4 regions of the Paenibacillus sp. TAB_01 genome follow, and region 1 is predicted to be linked to each of the others. Evidence: riboswitches for the same ligand, from Rfam matches in the RefSeq annotation. Region 1 holds a riboswitch; each other region holds the start of a gene.
The links. Region 1 has a riboswitch for cobalamin ahead of ACHHV8_RS26600 (ABC transporter substrate-binding protein). Riboswitches for the same ligand answer to the same signal wherever they lie in the genome.
Positions count from the first base shown of each region.

Region 2: linked by a shared signal. The riboswitch ahead of ACHHV8_RS23165 (hypothetical protein) and the one ahead of ACHHV8_RS26600 (ABC transporter substrate-binding protein) in region 1 are both predicted to bind cobalamin.
Region 3: linked by a shared signal. The riboswitch ahead of ACHHV8_RS07010 ((2Fe-2S) ferredoxin domain-containing protein) and the one ahead of ACHHV8_RS26600 (ABC transporter substrate-binding protein) in region 1 are both predicted to bind cobalamin.
Region 4: linked by a shared signal. The riboswitch ahead of cobJ (precorrin-3B C(17)-methyltransferase) and the one ahead of ACHHV8_RS26600 (ABC transporter substrate-binding protein) in region 1 are both predicted to bind cobalamin.

Region 1 is NZ_JBIFNP010000001.1:5,453,753-5,458,085, reverse strand. It holds gene ACHHV8_RS26615 (aminotransferase class I/II-fold pyridoxal phosphate-dependent enzyme) at 1-327, shown strand, start outside; gene ACHHV8_RS26610 (aspartyl-phosphate phosphatase Spo0E family protein) at 456-722, shown strand; gene ACHHV8_RS26605 (hypothetical protein) at 814-1,338, shown strand; cobalamin riboswitch at 1,364-1,563, shown strand; partial or broken gene ACHHV8_RS26600 (ABC transporter substrate-binding protein) at 1,722-2,772, shown strand; gene ACHHV8_RS26595 (FecCD family ABC transporter permease) at 2,773-3,807, shown strand; gene ACHHV8_RS26590 (ABC transporter ATP-binding protein) at 3,928-4,333, shown strand, end outside.
Region 2 is NZ_JBIFNP010000001.1:4,782,410-4,786,742, forward strand. It holds gene nikB (nickel ABC transporter permease) at 1-344, opposite strand, end outside; gene ACHHV8_RS23160 (ABC transporter substrate-binding protein) at 346-1,620, opposite strand; gene ACHHV8_RS23165 (hypothetical protein) at 1,630-1,941, opposite strand; cobalamin riboswitch at 2,084-2,278, opposite strand; gene nrdF (class 1b ribonucleoside-diphosphate reductase subunit beta) at 2,356-3,321, opposite strand; gene nrdE (class 1b ribonucleoside-diphosphate reductase subunit alpha) at 3,346-4,333, opposite strand, start outside.
Region 3 is NZ_JBIFNP010000001.1:1,453,678-1,458,010, forward strand. It holds gene ACHHV8_RS07000 (nickel ABC transporter substrate-binding protein) at 1-1,532, shown strand, start outside; gene ACHHV8_RS07005 (class I SAM-dependent methyltransferase) at 1,553-2,299, shown strand; cobalamin riboswitch at 2,357-2,544, shown strand; gene ACHHV8_RS07010 ((2Fe-2S) ferredoxin domain-containing protein) at 2,752-3,114, shown strand; gene ACHHV8_RS07015 (LysR family transcriptional regulator) at 3,187-4,089, shown strand; gene ACHHV8_RS07020 (hypothetical protein) at 4,086-4,333, opposite strand, start outside.
Region 4 is NZ_JBIFNP010000001.1:5,705,609-5,709,941, forward strand. It holds gene cobJ (precorrin-3B C(17)-methyltransferase) at 1-1,652, opposite strand, end outside; cobalamin riboswitch at 1,886-2,107, opposite strand; gene ACHHV8_RS27775 (hypothetical protein) at 2,176-2,388, opposite strand; gene ACHHV8_RS27780 (ferritin) at 2,725-3,228, opposite strand; gene ACHHV8_RS27785 (DUF1450 domain-containing protein) at 3,378-3,602, opposite strand; gene ACHHV8_RS27790 (NAD-dependent epimerase/dehydratase family protein) at 3,757-4,333, opposite strand, start outside.

The DNA of each region.
Region 1 (4,333 bases):
GCTTTGAAGAACGGACTGGAAGAAAAGGACCACATGGTCGAGTCATACAACCAACGTCGGCGGCTGGTCGTTCAGGGCTTCCGTGAAATCGGCTTAACCTGCCACGAGCCTCAAGGCGCATTTTATGCGTTTCCTTCGATTGCTTCCACAGGGCTCACCTCGGAGGAATTTGCTCAACGGCTGCTGTATGAAGCGAAGGTTGCGGCAGTGCCGGGCAACGTGTTCGGGCTGGGTGGAGAAGGCTTTGTACGCTGTTCCTACGCGACTTCCGTCACTCAATTGATCGAGGCGATCGAACGGATCGGTAAATTTATACAAAAACTGTAAATTCGACAAAAGTAGTCATTTGCAACCTCGGAAAAAGCTGGTATCTTTATAGTAAAGAAATATTTCATGAATTTTTATTTCTATGAAACGATCTTGTCTAAAGATACGTGGTTAAGGAGGGATGACAAATGGCTTTTCCGGAATATCAGCTTCGGCAGTATTTGAATATGGGTTGGGTTCGCGAGAAGGATCAACAGGCCAAGTGGATTTTTGGGAAAAAGAAGCAATCATCTTCTGCCTTATCTTTAGAAGAAGAGATTTATCAATTGCGAATGGAATTAGAAAAGCGGGTCCAGATAGACAAAAGCTTAACCTCTTCTGAAGTTGTGGAGATCAGCATGATGCTTGACTTGAAGATCAATGAATATATGAACCGTAACAAGAGGAACCGTTAATGCGGTTCTTCTTTTTTTTGAAAGAGCGCTCTCACTTATGATATGATGGTGGCTGATAGTATAGTGTTTTTCATCAGATAGGAGAGGGACTATGAGAGGGAAATGGCTGCTGATCTTCATGCTGTTGATGCTGGCGCTGGCCGGCTGCGGGAATGACCCGAAAGCGGACGTGCCTATTTTTATGATGGGGCAGAACGGGGTACCTAACGAAGTAGGAGATAAGCTGCAGGCCGCGCTCCAAGCGAAGGTAGGGCAGGCGCCGACGGTGAGCGTATTGACCGTACCTGTGTTCTCTATGGAAAAGCTGATTGTGGAAATAGCTGCAGGAGATAACGGGATTATCATCGTTCCGGCGGAGCAGTTCAATGTGATAGGCAAGCAGGGAGGATACGTCAGCCTCGACAACATTGCGAAGCAGGAGGACTTCCCATCAGGCGTGCTGGAGCTTCCGGTGGACGGAAAGACGGAAAAGCATTTGTACGGCATTCCGCTGGAGCAGACCAAATGGTTTACGGAATTGAAGCTGAACGGCAAGGACCTGGTCGCCTTCGTTCCGGCAAACGCGAAGAATCAGGATAAAGTCATGCAAGTGATCAAAGTGATCGCGCAAAAATAGACTGAGCCGCTCGGGCGGCTTGTCTCATTTCATACATCGAACAGGTGCTTATTCGCATACGAGATGCGATTCAAGTTAAAAGGGAAGCCGGTACGAATCCGGCACGGTCCCGCCACTGTTATTGGGGATGACCCTCAGGAAGCCACTGCTCTTACTTCAGCGGGAAGGCGAGGAAGTCTGCAGCTCCCCATAAGTCAGGAGACCTGCCTGTACGAACGAAGACTGTCCCCTTTCGAGGAAAAAGGAGCGTCGCGAGCCAATGGTTGCTCTGTCTGTTCAGGCAGGACGGCCATTGGAGGTCGTTATGCCCTTGGTTTCTTTTCGCCGAAAAGGAACGAAGGTTTTTTTGTTTGGCAAACCATGATCGATAGGAGTGCGGAATAATGAAGGCAACACGGGAAACAACAGGGAAGCGGTGGCTGCGTAAAGGGGCTGCGGCGCTTCTGGGGCTGACGCTGGCATGGAGTCTTGCAGGCTGCGGCGAGAAGCCGAAAACGCCGGGAGCGGGCGATTTGGCCGATCCCCCTAAAGCGGGCGCAGGCGCCAATACAGGTGGGCAAGCGGGGACGGGGGCGTCCGCCGGAGCCAAGGCGACAGTGTATCCTTTTAAAGTCAAGGATGCGACGGGACAAGAGTTCACGTTCGCTAAAGCTCCGGCGCGCATCGTTTCGGTATCGCCGAGCGAGACGGAAACGCTGTTTGCTCTAGGGCTGGGAGACAAAGTTGTCGGCGTCTCCGATTACGACGATTATCCTGCGGAGGCGGCAGGCAAGCCGAAGATGGGGAGCATCGTCAAGCCGAACGAGGAAGCGTTGATTGCCGCGAATGCGGACGTCGTGCTGTCCGGCGTGTCGCTGCCTGTGCCGGTAGTGGATAAGCTGCGCAGCCTTCAGGTGAATGTGTTCAAGGTAGATCCGAAGACGGTGGAGGATGTAATGAACAACATCCTGATCTTCGGGCAGCTGTTCGACAAGCAGGAGCAGGCGGAGAAGCTCGTTGCCGGCATGAAGGCCGACCTGCAGAAGGTGACCGATGCCGTGAAGGATTTGAAGCCGGAGCAGAAAAAGCGGGTGCTGATTGAATTTTCGCCGGGCTGGACGGTCGGCAAGGGAGAGTTTATGGACGAGCTGATCACGCTCTCCGGAGGGATCAATGTCGCTTCCAATGTGAAGGGCTTTGCCCAAATGAATGAGGAGCAAATCATTGCCGACAATCCCCAAGTCATTTTATACCCGAATAATTTAATTGATGAGAAATCCAAAAAAACGATGGATCAAATCATTAGGGAGCGCAGCAGCTGGGCGGGCATCGATGCGATTAAAAACAACCGGCTGGTCGGGCTGGATCAAAATTTGATCAGCCGTCCGGGACCGGCGGATTACACAGGGCTTACTGGAGGTCGCTAAAGGAATCTATCCCGAGCTGGTGAAGTAGATGAGACGGAAGCTCTGTTTATGGGGCGGAGCCGGCTGCCTTCTCCTGCTGCTGTCGGCTTCGTTCAGTTTATCGATCGGTACGGTACGGCTGCCCCTGCTGCAGGTATGGGGAATTCTGGCCCATCATGTGCCATGGATTCACGGGTATGTGACACCGGATTGGCAGGCATCGGCGGATCAAATTATATGGCGCGTGCGGCTGCCGCGCGTCGTGCTTGCAATCTGTGTCGGCGCTTCGCTCGGCATCGCCGGAGCCGCCTTCCAGGGGGTGCTGCGCAACCCGCTGGCGAGCCCTTATACGCTCGGCGTTTCGTCTGGAGCCGCGGTGGGGGCGTCCTTTTTGATTCTGACCGGGCTGCAGTTCGCATTGCTCGGCTCTTGGTCGGTGCCTGTAGTGGCTTTTGTGACGGGCGGTATCTCGCTGGTCATTGTCATCGCGCTGGCCCGTTCGGACGGCAAGCTGCAGCGGGAAACGGTGATTTTATCCGGTGTCGTGATGCAGGCTTTCCTCGGCTCCTTCGTGTCTCTGATGGTGGCTATGTCGAAGCAGGTCGTCAATGAGATCGTCTTCTGGCTGATGGGCAGTTTAGCGCTCCGGGGCTGGGCGTATTCCGGCGTGATGCTGCCGTATTTGGCTGTCGGGGCGCTGATTCTGCTCGGCTATGGCCGCTCGATGAACTTGTTCGCTTTGGGCGAGCGGCAGGCGGCACATCTGGGTGTACACGTGGAGAGGACAAAGCTGGTCGTGCTGATAGCCGCAACGCTGGTGACGGCTGCTGCGGTGTCCGTGTCAGGTGTCGTCGCCTTTGTAGGGCTTATCGTGCCTCACTTGCTGCGTTTGATGATAGGAGCGGATTACCGGCTGCTGCTGCCTCTTTCTTTGCTTGGAGGGGCGCTGTACGTACTGTGGGCCGATACGCTGGCGCGTACCGTGCTGAGCCCGATGGAGATTCCGCTCGGGGTCGTCACGGCGCTGCTCGGGGCGCCGTTCTTTGCCTACTTATTAAGACGGCAGAAGAAAACGGCCGGTTAAAGTGCCGCATGGCGGAGGGTGGAGGCCCGGGAACCGGCAAATATGCAAGGGTGTCCCAGATCTCAACCGGGTGGTTCCGCGAAGCGGGAGAAAGGAGGAAGGCAGCCGTTGGAACAGGCATTGATTCATGCGGACAGCTTAAGCCTGGTCTACTCGACAGGTCCGGTGTTGAACGGGGTCAGTTTCTCCGTGGCCGCAGGCGAGTGCTTCGGCATTATCGGCCCGAACGGCAGCGGCAAGTCGACGCTGCTGAAGCTGCTGTCGGGCGTAATGAAGCCGACGAAGGGCGTTGTGCTGCTGGAGGGCAAGCCGGCCCACCGGTACCCTCGCAAGCCGCTCGCGCGCTGGATGGCGGTGCTCCAGCAGGATGCGCTGCCTCCGCTCGATTTCACCGTTCGCGAGGTGATCGAGATGGGCCGCTTTCCGTTTCAGAATTGGCTTGGGGACGAGGGACGGAGCCGTACGGAGGCGCTGATCGACGGGATTGTCGAGCGGCTTCAGCTCGAGGAGCTGCAGCACCGGAGCG
Region 2 (4,333 bases), 670 kb from region 1:
GTCCCAACGGCAATGATTAGAGCCATGCCCGACACGCTTAACGTGACGGGCAGCCGGCGAAGGAGTTCTCCGCTCACGGATTCTTTCGTCATGTAGGATGTTCCCAGATCCCCGTGACAGGCTCTCCACAGCCAATGAATATATTGGACCGCCATCGGATCGTTCAGTCCAAGCTCCGCTCGCTTGGCATCGATCTCGGACTGCGTCGGCTCGTTGACCCCATTCAAGGTTAAAGCTTCGACCGCAGGATCTCCGGGCGAAGCTGCACTTAAAGCAAAAGCTATTAAAGAAATACCCATCATGACCGGAATGGCTGCCGCTATCCGTCTCAAGAAGTACATCATCTTAAGAGGCCCACTTGAGCTCGGGAAGCGTCGTTCCGTAAATCGTCGCTTTATAGCCTGTAATTTTCTTGTTGTAAGCAATCAAGCTGGCATCGTTAAAGAGGGGAATCGTCGGTAGATCGGATGCGGCAATCGTCTGAAGCTCGTTATAGATGTTTTTCCGCTCGTCCATACTCAAGGTGGTTTTCACTTGATTGAGCAGCTGGTCCACTCTGTCATTCTTGTATCCAAGGCTGTAGCTCTTATTGCTGGAGCCCGTGCTGGATAAATAGTTGGTGAACAGCGTATACGGATCTCCGTTCGGCAATCCTTGTGTGGCGAGAGCCAAGTCATAATCCCCTTTGGACTGCGCTTCCTTGAATGCCGCCCCGTCCAGAATCCGGATATTGACGTCCAGCTGCAAATCCTTCAATACGGACTGGAACAGCTCCGCTTGCGCTTTATAAGGATAGCGGTCCAAGCCATAGGTCGGAACGATCAGATCGATGCTTTTTCTTTGACTGCCAAGGACTTCAACAGCTAATTTCTTCGCTTCCTCCGGGCGGTAGTCCGGCTTCATATCTTTATAGAAAGGCGAGGTGTTATTCAAGAAATTCACCGTGGCCGTTGGATAACCCAGGTAAAGCTCCTTCACTAACTGCTGACGGTCGATCATCATGCTAACGGCTTGACGCATATTGGGGTTATCGAAAGGCGCTTTTTTCCCATTAGGGTGCAGGTAGTGAGAGATCGTCGATTTGGTCGCCGATATTTCGAATTGCGAATCCTTCAGCAGCTCCTTCGCTAAGGTCGGCGGGATCGCGCCCAAGTCCATCACCCCCATAATTTCGCCGGACTTCAGCGCAGCAAGCCTGGTATCGGGATCTGGAATCACGCGAACGCGAATCCGCTTGGCAGCCGCTTTCTCCCCGTAATATCCGTCAAAGGCTTCCAGCAGGGCATATTGATCCTTCTGATGCTCGACCAGCTTGAAAGGGCCCGTCCCTTGCGGGAGTCCGTTGAAATCTCCCTTTTCATTGAAATTTTTGGGACTATAGATCGGGCTGGAGAAATTCACCATCGAATACAGCAAGGTCGGCTGCGGATTTTCAAAGACGAGCTTGAAGGACATGTCGTCGATTTTGACGACGTCTTTTAATCCTGGATAGGAGCTTTTGATATCTAACGTATAGAACGGTGAACTCTTGGGGCTGACCTGCTTGTACCGGTTAAAGTTAGCGATCACCGCATCGGCATTCAGCTTCTCGCCATCATGAAATTTGACATTCTCCCGCAGCTGAAAGGTTCACTCTTTGCCATCCTGCGACATGGTCCAAGACTTGGCCAGCTTGGGAGCAGGCTGTCCGTCCTCGGACGCTGTAATTAAAGGCTCCCACACATAAAGAATGGTGCTCGTATAATAAGCATCCTGAGGTCCTGGAGCCAGGTCGCGCGGAGCGGCCAGAACCACTTCTTCCGGGTGCGCGCTGCCGGATGCAGGTGATGAATTAGCTTGTGGCTGCGCAGCCGGACTGCATCCCACTATCGCAAGGAGTAAACACAGGGCAAGCAAGACAAGCTGAAGCGTGATTTTGTTGCGTGTAAATGAATGAAGCATGACTAAGATTCCTTCTCTCTTTCTGAAGTAAAATGCAAAAAAGACATCTTTACCCAGAAGTGAAGAAAGGTAAAGATGCCCCGATTGTTGAGAAACAAACGACAAGCCGTCCTTAACACTTCCCTATCTTCCGTAGGTAAAAGCAGTGCTGACAGAACAGGCAGGTCTCCTGGCTCTGGATTCTTCATCTTCAGCAGCCTTCCCGGTTCGATCCTAAGACCAGTGGCATCGTTGCTGAGACTCTTCCATTACAGTGGCGGGACCACGTCGGCATTGCACCGAACTTCCCTTTTAAGCTTTAGCTGCCGCTAAAGCACCTTGTTCCCACAATATGCAATTATGAATTTCGGTTGAAATCTATCTGATCATATATTAAAATTCCGTTTTGGGCAAGCGCTGGCGCTGGCGCCAGCGTCAATCGCCGAACAGAAAATCATCATCCGTCAACGTTTCCACATTCACCGTCCGAATATAGCCGTTGCCTTTCTTGGAGAAGAAATCGTGCTGCTTCGTGCGGGTATTGATCCCGTTGAGGACAATCGGATTAATCTCTTCGTCCGGGAATAACGGCTCCAGCCCCAGATTCATCATTGCCTTATTCGCGTTGTAACGCAAGAAGGCCTTCACTTCGTCCGTCAAGCCCACAGCGGAATACAATGCCTCGGTGTACTGCTCCTCATTGCTATGCAAATAACGCAGAAGGCCTTGCAGCGTCTCATAAGCGGCCTGCTGCTCGTCCTCATCCATCTGGGCATAAAGCTCCTGAGCCAGCATGCCTACGTACAAGCCGTGAATGCTTTCATCGCGGAGAATCAGATTGATAATCTCTCCGCTGCTCGTCATTTTGCCTTGCCCGGCCAAGTAGAGCGGATAAAAGAAGCCGCTGTAGAACAAGTAGCTTTCCAGCAGCACGGAAGCGGCCATCGCCAGATACAAATCTTTGCGCGAAGTGATGCCGTTATAATATTGGGAGATCGTCTCCGCCTTCGTCTGCAGGAAACGGTTGTTCTCAATCCATTGGAAGATGGCGTCGATCTCTTCTGTCGAAGCTAAGGTCGTAAAAATACTGCTGTACGATTTGGCATGGATTTGCTCCATCATCCCCATAAAACCGAGAACGGCTTTGCGCTGCAGCCCGTCAACCAATTCAAGAATTTTCGGCATGCCGACGCCGCCCTGCACGGTATCCAGCAAAGTCAGCCCGCCGAGCACCTTCATGTACAGCTCCCGCTCCGCTTCGGTTAAGGTCAGCCAGGACATTTTGTCGTCGGACAGCGGGATTTCCTCATCCGTCCAAAACTGCATAATATTTTGCTTCCAGAATGTATCTGTAAACTCGTCATCGGGACGGTTCCAGTTCACTGCTTTCCAGACACTCATTGCTGTCACTCCTCTCCAGCTTTCTTATACGGAACAACTGATGCACTCTTCGACGGAAAGATGGTTCGTCCGGGTGTAATAAAGAGACTTCAGTCCTTTCTTGGCTGCGTAAATATAATATCTTGCGAGCTGTCTCGTCGTCACATCGCTATTAACGTGCAGGACTGTGGATATGCCTTGGTTCACATGCACTTGAATGGCTGCGATCAAATCCAGCACCTTGAATTGATCCATCTGATAAGCCGATTTATAGTAAAAATAGTTATCCTTGCTCAAATACGGCATCGGATAATAGGTGGTCGAGTTGGCGTAAGTCCGCGTTTCGATCTGCTCCACGATCGGCATGACGCTGGAGGTGGCATTCTGGATATAGGAAATGCTCTGCGTCGGCGCTATGGCGAGCCGGTAGGCATGATATAATCCGTGCTTCTGCACGGCAAGCTTCAATTGCGCCCAATCTTCCGGCGAAGGAACCGCCATCTCCTTGAACAGCTGCTGTACTTTACTTGTCACCGGTCTATAATCCGTTGCTAAATAGCGGTCGAAATAAGCTCCGCTGGCATATTCGGAATGCTCGAAGCCGGCAAACGTCACGCCGCGTTCTTTGGCGATTTCCATGCTTTTCTCCAGGGAGTAGAAGTTCATCATCATGAAAAAGGCACCGGCGAAATCTCTGGCTTCTTCGCTTTCGTACGCGATTTTGTTTTTGGCCAAATAGCCGTGAAGGTTCATGGCGCCAAGTCCGACCGAATGCATCTCCCGGTTCGCTTTGGCGACGCCGGGGGCGTTGGAGATGTGCGTCATATCGCTGACCGCGGTCAGCGCGACAATTCCTTCTTGAACGGATTCCTTCAATTTGCTGCGCTCCATCACATTGACGATATTTAAGGAGGCAAGATTGCAGCTAATGTCGCGCCGGATCGAATCCGGCTGGCCATAATCCGCTATTTCCGAAGTTTCCTGCAGCTGGAATATTTCCGTGCACAGATTGGACATTTTGATCGTACCGAGC
Region 3 (4,333 bases), 4.0 Mb from region 1:
CGGACGGCGCAGAGCGCAAGAAGGAGCTTGTCGTAGCTATATCCGGCGACGGGCAGATGGACCGATTCGATGCGGCATCGTATAACGGTCCCCATCCGATCTACAAGATGATTTACGAAGGCTTTGTGGAAGACGGCGGAGCGGAAGGAATCCTCCCGTCGCTGGCCACGGAGTGGAGCGTTGCCGAGGATGGAAGGACGTACACGTTCAAGCTCCGGCAGGGGGTTAAATTTTCCGACGGAACGGATTTTGACGCGGACGCGGTTATTTTCAATTTAAACAGATGGGTGAATAACAAGCTTCATGCCGCTCTGACCTCGGTTAACGTGGAAAGCATGGAAGCGGTAGATAAATATACGGTCAAGATGGTTTTTACAAACCAAGCCTACCCTATACTAACCGAGCTTTCGTTTCCAAGACCCGTCCGGTTTCTGAGCCCGAGCTCGATTCAAGCGGTCGAGGGCGACCCGATGGGGAAATTCACCAAGCCGGTTGGGACGGGGCCCTGGATGCTCGAAAGCTACAAAAAGGATCAGGAATTCGTCCTCGTTCCGAACCCGTATTATTGGGGCGGGAAGCCGAAGCTGGATCGTATCGTATTTAAAGTAATTCCGGAAGGCCAGGCCAGAATCATGGCGCTTCAGAGCGGGGAAGTGGATATCATTGGGGGAGACCTGCTGGGTAAGATCCCGCTGGACAGCATCGAGGCGCTGAAAAAAGACAGCAGCATCACCGTCTACAACGATCAGACGATGAGCTCTCAATTCATTATTTTCAACCAGGATAATCCGGTGTTTCAGGATAAAAACGTCAGACTGGCATTTAATTATGCCATTAACAAGGAAAGCATGGTCAGCAAGCTGCTGAACGGGATCGGGCAGGCGGCGGACGGACTGAACCAGTACAGCGTGCCGTATGTGACCAAGGAAAATAACCAGTGGTACAAGTATGACAAGCCGAAAGCGAAGCAATTGCTCGAGCAGGCCGGCTTCAAGGATACGAACGGGGACGGCATTGTAGAGAAAGACGGCAAACCGCTGGAGATCAGCTTCGTATTGACGACCGATATGTTTCCCGAATGGAAGCCGATGTGCGAATTTATTCAATCGGAGCTTCTAGGGATCGGGGTCAAAGCCAATCTGAATGTGCTGGATGCGAACGCTTATGCGGACGCTCAAGTAAAGAGCCGCAAGTTTGATATATTGATCCAGCGTACCTCCTCTGACTCCTGGCTGCCGCACAGCGACCTGCTGCAATTTTTTACCATATTCAATGCGAATAACAAGGCGCGTGTATGGTATGACGAGCGTTTGGTCGAGAGCATCAACGAAACGCTGCAGACGATGGATGAGAAGAAGAGGCAGGAGAACTATGACAAAGTGTTCAAAATCATGCATGACGAAGTGGTGTGCATTCCGCTGTACTATCCTGTGACGACCTTTGCGGTGAGCTCCAGGGTTCAAGGCTTTAAAACCGGCGTCAACGGCTATGCGCCGATTGAATGGAGCCAGCTGGATATTGCCGCCAACTAAACGCGATCTAGGAGGATCTTATGGAGCTTCAGCAAAGAATTGAAAAAAATTGGACGGACGGTGCCGTTAATTACAGCAACAGTGTGAAGGGCGAGCTGGGCAGCATCTCGATGAAGCAGGCATGGATCGATATGATCCTTGCCCATGCTCCTCACACGGGAACGTTGGATATATTGGATGTGGGAACAGGCCCCGGTTTCTTTGCAATCATCATGTCGCTTGCCGGGCATCGGGTTACTGCAGTCGATTGTACGGAAAAGATGATAGAGCAAGCGCGAATGAACGCACAGCATGAAGGAGTACAGCCGAGCTTTCACGTATCGGATGGACATCAATTGGATTTTGCCGACGAGTCCCTCGATTTGATCATTAGCCGGAATGTCACATGGACGCTGATCGATGCCGAGAAAGCGTACCGCGAATGGAGACGCGTCCTGCGTCCCAACGGAAGAGTCATCATTTTCGATGCCAACTGGAACATGCGTTATTTTGACGAGGAATATATGAGAAAGCATGAGGAGGATAAGCGCGAATATGAGGCCAGGTTCAATAAACCGGCACAGCATTACACCGATGAAATGCATGAGTATAGAAAACGCATGCCGATGTGCAGCAGGCTTCGTCCGCAGTGGGATTTCGATACGTTGATGAAAATTGGCTATTCGAAGTTTTACTGCGAGATCGATGTGACGGACAAAGCATGGGACGAAGAAAGCCAGGTGAAATTCAAATCGACGCCGATGTTCATGCTGGTTGCGGAAAAATAGAATTTTATGGTGCTTGCACTGTTTATTCATTCCCTATATGATGGACAGTAAGACAAGTGAATATGATAAAGATCAGGTGTCTTTGCGAAAGCAAAGAGTAACAGGGAATTGGGTGTAAATCCCAAGCGGTCCCGCCGCTGTAACCGGGGAGTTGCCTTCAACGATGTCACTCAAAGAAATTTGGGGAAGACTGAGGGCGATGACGATACGGAAGCCAGAAGACCTACCTGATGGTTGCACCAAACAAAGCCTTCGGAGAAAAGGAGTGGTGTGCATGGAAGACGATGATGATTGGAGTATCTCGTTTTATTTAGCTGTGCACGGACGCCTGCCTCTTGATGAAGAGGCGGGCTTTTTTGTTGATGGAAATGGATGAACAGCAAGTATGATTATCCATTCAGCCATTTGGAAGTGAAGTAAACAGAGGGGAATAAGGGGAAAGGGGAGGAAGCATGGCTACATGGGACTTATCGGGTACGCAGCATCATGTCCTTATTTGTAATGGAGGAAGCTGTCTGCGCAAGCAGGGAGACGAGGTTACGCTTGCTTTACGGGAAGAGGTCGCATTGCATGGAGCGGAGAATCTTATTCATACGACCAGAACCAGGTGCAACGGCCGCTGTGAGGACGCATGTGTCGTCACGGTATATCCGGAAGGCATCTGGTATAAGGATATCGGACCGGAGAGCGCAAGGCTGCTCGTAAGGGAGCATTTGCTCCAAGGCAGGCCGCTGTATGAACGAATGGCTTATTCGTATCGGAACGAACGATTTGTTCCTACAGGCAGCGGCGCCAAAGGCGTTCCTCGCCATTAGCACGGCCGGTGACCCGGCTGTATAATGAGAGGGACTGGTTAGGACAAAGAACTTACGGAAAGGGGGAGCCGCTTGACTTTACAGCAATTAAAGTATGTTATCGAGGTCGCCAACCGCGGCTCCATCAATGAAGCCGCCAAACGGCTGTTTATTTCGCAGCCGAGTCTTTCCAATGCGATCCGGGAGCTGGAGGAAGAGCTGAAGATTTCCATTTTTGAACGAACGAACAGGGGCATCTCCCTTTCCAAGGAAGGGGCGGAATTTTTAAGCTACGCGCGCCAGGTGATAGAGCAGGCGGAGCTTCTGGAAGGACGCTACCTGCACGCGAAGCCGTCCCCGCAGCATTTCTCGGTGTCGACCCAGCATTATGCTTTTGCGGTAAATGCGTTCGTCAGCCTGGTCCAGGATTACGGGCAGGACGAATACGAATTGGCGCTGCGCGAGACCAAAACGTATGAAATCATTGAAGATGTCAAAACGATGCGAAGCGAAATCGGTATCCTGTACCTCAATGAGTTTAATGAAAAAGTAATAAAGAAGATGCTCCAAGCGGCGAACCTGCAATTTACCGGCTTGTTTACCGCTAAGCCCCATATTTTCGTCAGCATTTATCATCCGCTGGCGAAGCAGTCTGTCGTGACGTTCGATCAGCTGCAGCAGTACCCTTATTTATCGTTCGAACAGGGGGAGTACAATTCGTTTCATTTTTCCGAGGAAATTCTGAGCACAATCTCACATAAGAAAAGCATACGGGTGAACGATCGGGCTACCCTCTTCAATTTGTTGATCGGATTGAACGGCTATACCATCTCGACCGGGGTGCTGAGCGCCGATTTGAACGGCAATGAAATCATTCCGGTTCCGCTGGACTGCGAGGAAACCATTCACGTCGGCTGGATCTCGCATAAAAATACACAGTTAACGAAGCTGGGCGCGGCTTACATTGAAGCGCTCCGGAAGGCCATTGGCTGTTAAACGAAACTGACGGAACCATTCCGTCTCCATAAAATGGTTAGAGGCGGGGGGATGCGGTTCCCGGCCTCTTTGCTGCGCCTAGATAAGTCTCCTGTTCGAAAGTACCTTCCAGGTCGTTGAGCTGCCTCCGGCCGGAGCACCCTGCCGCACAGCTCGAGCCAGCGTTCCCGGGTTGCGGGACTCGTATATTCGAGATGGTGCATGAACGTTTCGAAATCTTCGAGACCGAAATGGCGGATGAGGG
Region 4 (4,333 bases), 250 kb from region 1:
ATCGTGCCCTTTTCACCGACCACATCGGCCAGGGTCAGCATCTGCTTCGCCGTAAACTTCTTCTCGACGACGCCCGGACTGACCGCTAGCTCAAAAATCGACTGCTGGCGGAACAAGCCCGCGCCCGCAAGACCTTGCGCCGGGGGAGTCTCTACGCCCTTGGCCCTGTCGGCCAGCTGCAGCGCCTCCAGCGCCAGCATCAGAGACGCGGCCGGGCTGGCGGGGCTGCGCTCCTGAACCGCCACCGCTGCGCTGCTCTCTGCCACCGCTGTCAGCACGCCCACGCTCACACTACGTGCTGCTCCGTCCGCCGCAGGCCCTGCCGGGCCACGCTCGGAACTCGCTGCCAGCACTCCGCCCACGCTCACACTACGTGCTGCTCCGTCCGCCGCAGGCCCTGCCGGGCCACGCTCGGAACTCGCTGCCAGCACTCCGCCTACGCTCGCACTACGCGCTGCTCCGTCCGCTGCAGGCCCTGCCGGGCCATGCTCGGCACTCGCTGCCGGCACTCCGCCCACGCTCGCACTACGCGCTGCTCCGTCCGCTGCAGGCCCTGCCGGGCCATGCTCGGCACTCGCTGCCGGCACTCCGCCTACGCTCGCACCACGCGCTGCTCCGTCCGCCGCACTGCCCGACGGCCCTCGCTCCGCTCCCGTGGGCAGTACTCCGCCGCCGGGCGCCTGCGCTCCGCTTCCTGCCGCCGCGTTTCCGCCTGCGAGCCGGCTGTCTCCTGCTTCACGCATCTCCGCCTCCGACCATTCATCGTCGTCCGGCTCCTCCCAGGCCCAGTCCTCGTCGCCCTGATCCTGCAGCAGGCCGTCCGTTTGCCTCAATGCCCACGGCTCGGCAGCCTCCTGAAGCCGCTGATGCGGACGAAGCGGCTGTACGTCCGCTCCGAGCGTGTACTTGCGCTGGTAACCGCGCGGCGTAATCATCAGGCCGTCGTATACGGTCGTCGACGAATTACCGATAATGACGGTCGTCAGCATGCCGATGTCATGATCCAGCATATCCCGCAGATTCGTCAGCACCACATGCTGACGGTCGCGATAGGCGCTTTTGACAATACCGACCGGCGTGTCTGGCGAGCGGTATTTCAGCAGAATGCGCTGGGTTTCCACGATTTGCCGCGTGCGTCTCCCGCTGCGCGGGTTATACAGCGCAATAACGAAATCCGCCATGCCGGCAGCCTCCACCCGTTTGGCGATCAGCTCCCAAGGGGTCAAATGATCGCTCAGGCTGATCGTGCACGCATCATGCATGACAGGAGCCCCAAGCAGGGAAGCCGAGGAATTGATCGCCGAAATTCCGGGGATAATCTCCACCTCAACGCCATGCTGGCGGCTCCAGCCTTTTTCCATCAGCACTTCATAGACCAGTCCGGCCATGCCGTAGACTCCGGCGTCGCCGCTCGAAATAACCGCTACCTTCTTCCCGGCTTCCGCCTGACGGACGGCTTCCTGCGCTCTGCTGACTTCCTCCGTCATTCCCGTACGCACGACGGACTGGTCCGACAGCAGTCCCCGGATCAGATCCACGTAGGTATTGTAGCCGATGATGACTTCGCTTTCCTGAATCGCTTCGCGCGCCCGCTTGGTAATATGCTCAAAGCTGCCGGGTCCGAAGCCGATAATTAACAATTTGCCTGCCATCACGCCGGGCCTCCCCATCTACATTGTATTGTCCTCATATTAAGGACTATGATAAAAGTCGAAGTCTAGTCCATTCGAAGCACAACTAAAAAAAGCATTCCCAACACATGCGCAATGTGTTAGAAATGCTTCTGTAATCATTATCCGTCTCCGGCGGCCGCTCGCAGTACAACCGTACCGTCCGCCCCTTTGATAAGCCGATCTCTAACACCTCCCTAAATCCTCGTAGGTCAACAGTGTTCTGAAGCTAGGCAGGTCTCCTGACTTGGAGCATTCTTACCGATGCCTTCCCGGGCTTTAGATCTGAAGCCCAGTGGCGTTTACATCTCGGAAAGACTGCCGATAATCGTATCGGCGCTCCTTACAGTGGCGGGTCCGCGCCGGATTTGCACCGGCTTCCCTTTTAAACCGAACGGGATTGCATCCCGCTCAGCACCTATTTCAATGATATGCAGTTGTTTAAACTTCATCATATCACTGGGAGTCAAGATTTGTCCAGACAAGGGGGTATCCGCAGGGGCAATTAAGGAGTTTGCGAACACCGGGCATCCCGTTTTTTTATGTCCAGGCTGAAGAAGGCTCCTGCAACATTCCATAATTCTTTCTGAGTTTCTGGCGTCGTCGGTAAAAAGGCTCCCGGATTCGGCACAGCAGACGCTGCTTCAAACGATTCCAGCGGGATCCGAAGCTGCTCCAAAATGACTTTGATATCAATTGTCTTGGTTTGCCCCTGCATACTTATTGACCACACTCCATCCAATTCACTTTACATCGCGTGTGCTTGTATAACTTCAGTATACCGGAAGCTGTCAAAAAATAATGTCACTTGCTGGAGGCCTCCGCTTCAGGATCCTCAGTATTTTTGTCGAAACGGAAACTATAAATAAATCTTTATGAAGATAGTCATGTTCCGCTAAGACCGCAGTCATAGTCCGTTATTCATCCGCTGCATCCGTCCTCACCCTCGGGCCCGGCATAAGCCGATTTTCGAATAGCAGCCACGAAAAAAAAGCCGCCCGCACCTTATGGCGCAGCAGCTTGGTTGACTTTATATATGTACCAATAGAATAGGTTAGGCGGTCGGCGGTGTGAAGACACGCTGCGCGAATTCCGCATCCAGCATGTAGAAAGCGTTGCTGTCCCTGTCAATGCGCTTCAGCTTCTGAATGATGCTGTCAAACATCGCTTCTTCTTCCACCTGCTCATCGATAAACCATTTGAGAAACTGCATCGTAGCATGCTCACGCTCGTTCAGCGCCAGATCGGATAAATGATAAATCCGCTTCGTAACGATTTGCTCATGCTCATAGCCATGCTCATACACCTGGAGCACAGAATGATAATCGTTGTTCGGGTTGTCCATCCCGGCAATGGTCGCACGCCGTCCGCGGTCATTCAAATATTTATACATTTTCATCGCATGGAACCGTTCTTCTTCGGCTTGAACGATAAAGAAATTGGCAAAACCATCCAAACTTTCACCGGAGCAATAGGCAGCCATCGCCAAGTATACCTGCGAGGAATAAAACTCAAAGTTCATCTGTTCGTTCAATGCCTGGAACAGCTCATCTGACATCAAGTGGGTATCCACCTTCCTATGGGTCTATTGTAGTTATTTCGCTCTCATTCCCGAAATATACAATAAAACCAATACTATTGCAACGAACAGCGCAGGAGAGAGGATCCATAAAAAAGTCATCAAGAATCGCTCCTTTCCGCGGGAAGCTACCCGATTCTGCTTTTCAGTTCTTTATAGAGCTTTTTCGCCGAAGGGGCGCAAATCAGCTGCTCCGACTTGCCGAACAATACCATGCAGCCTTTCGAACAGGCCTTACAGCTGCCGAGACAATCGCGTTTCTTGTGCTTGATATCCGGAAACTTGCTCTTCATGGCTTTGTAAACGGATTTGGAGCCTTGCTTCAGGTTTTTACAGCAGTACTTAATTTTCATATGGCTCAGCACTCCCTGTCGTCGTCGCTCGGTAAGAACCTATCTCAAATGATAATGGTTCTCATTATCATTGTCAATACAGGAATAAGCATCCGACAAGCCCCAAAGCCGCAAAAAATAAAGCTGCTGTTTCCTTTTTTTCCTTTTTAGATGACTAGCTGGCCGTTTCCTTGACCAAATCATGGGCATGCGGCCTGGCGTCCGAGCACGTTATGCCGTTATGGAGCGCATCCATAAACCGCCTGTACATGTAGTCCCCTACGATCTGCGTCAATCCCTCCTGCAGCTTGATCCGCGGCCGCCATCCGAATTGCTCCTCCGCCTTCTTGTTCGATACGCAGAGGTGAACGAAATCCTCCGGACGCGCAGGCATAAATTTCGGAACCGCTTTTTGATCGAGCATTTCATTCAGCATGTCGACGAGATCGACGATCCGGATCGATTTCCCGCTACCTATATTATAGGTTTCTCCTCCATCCAAGCTTAAGGCTTGAATATTGGCGGCTGCCACGTCCGTCACGTAGACGAAGTCCCTGGTCTGCAGCCCCTTGCCGTACAAAACCGGACGTTCGCCGTTCACATAGGCATCCACCGTATCGTAAATTACCTCGCCCGAGCCTCCAGGCTTCTGCCGCAAACCATACACATTCGTATACCTCAACAAGGAATAACGGAGACCGTACAGCGCCCCGTATTGTTTGATATATTCTTCCGCCGACAGCTTCGCTCTT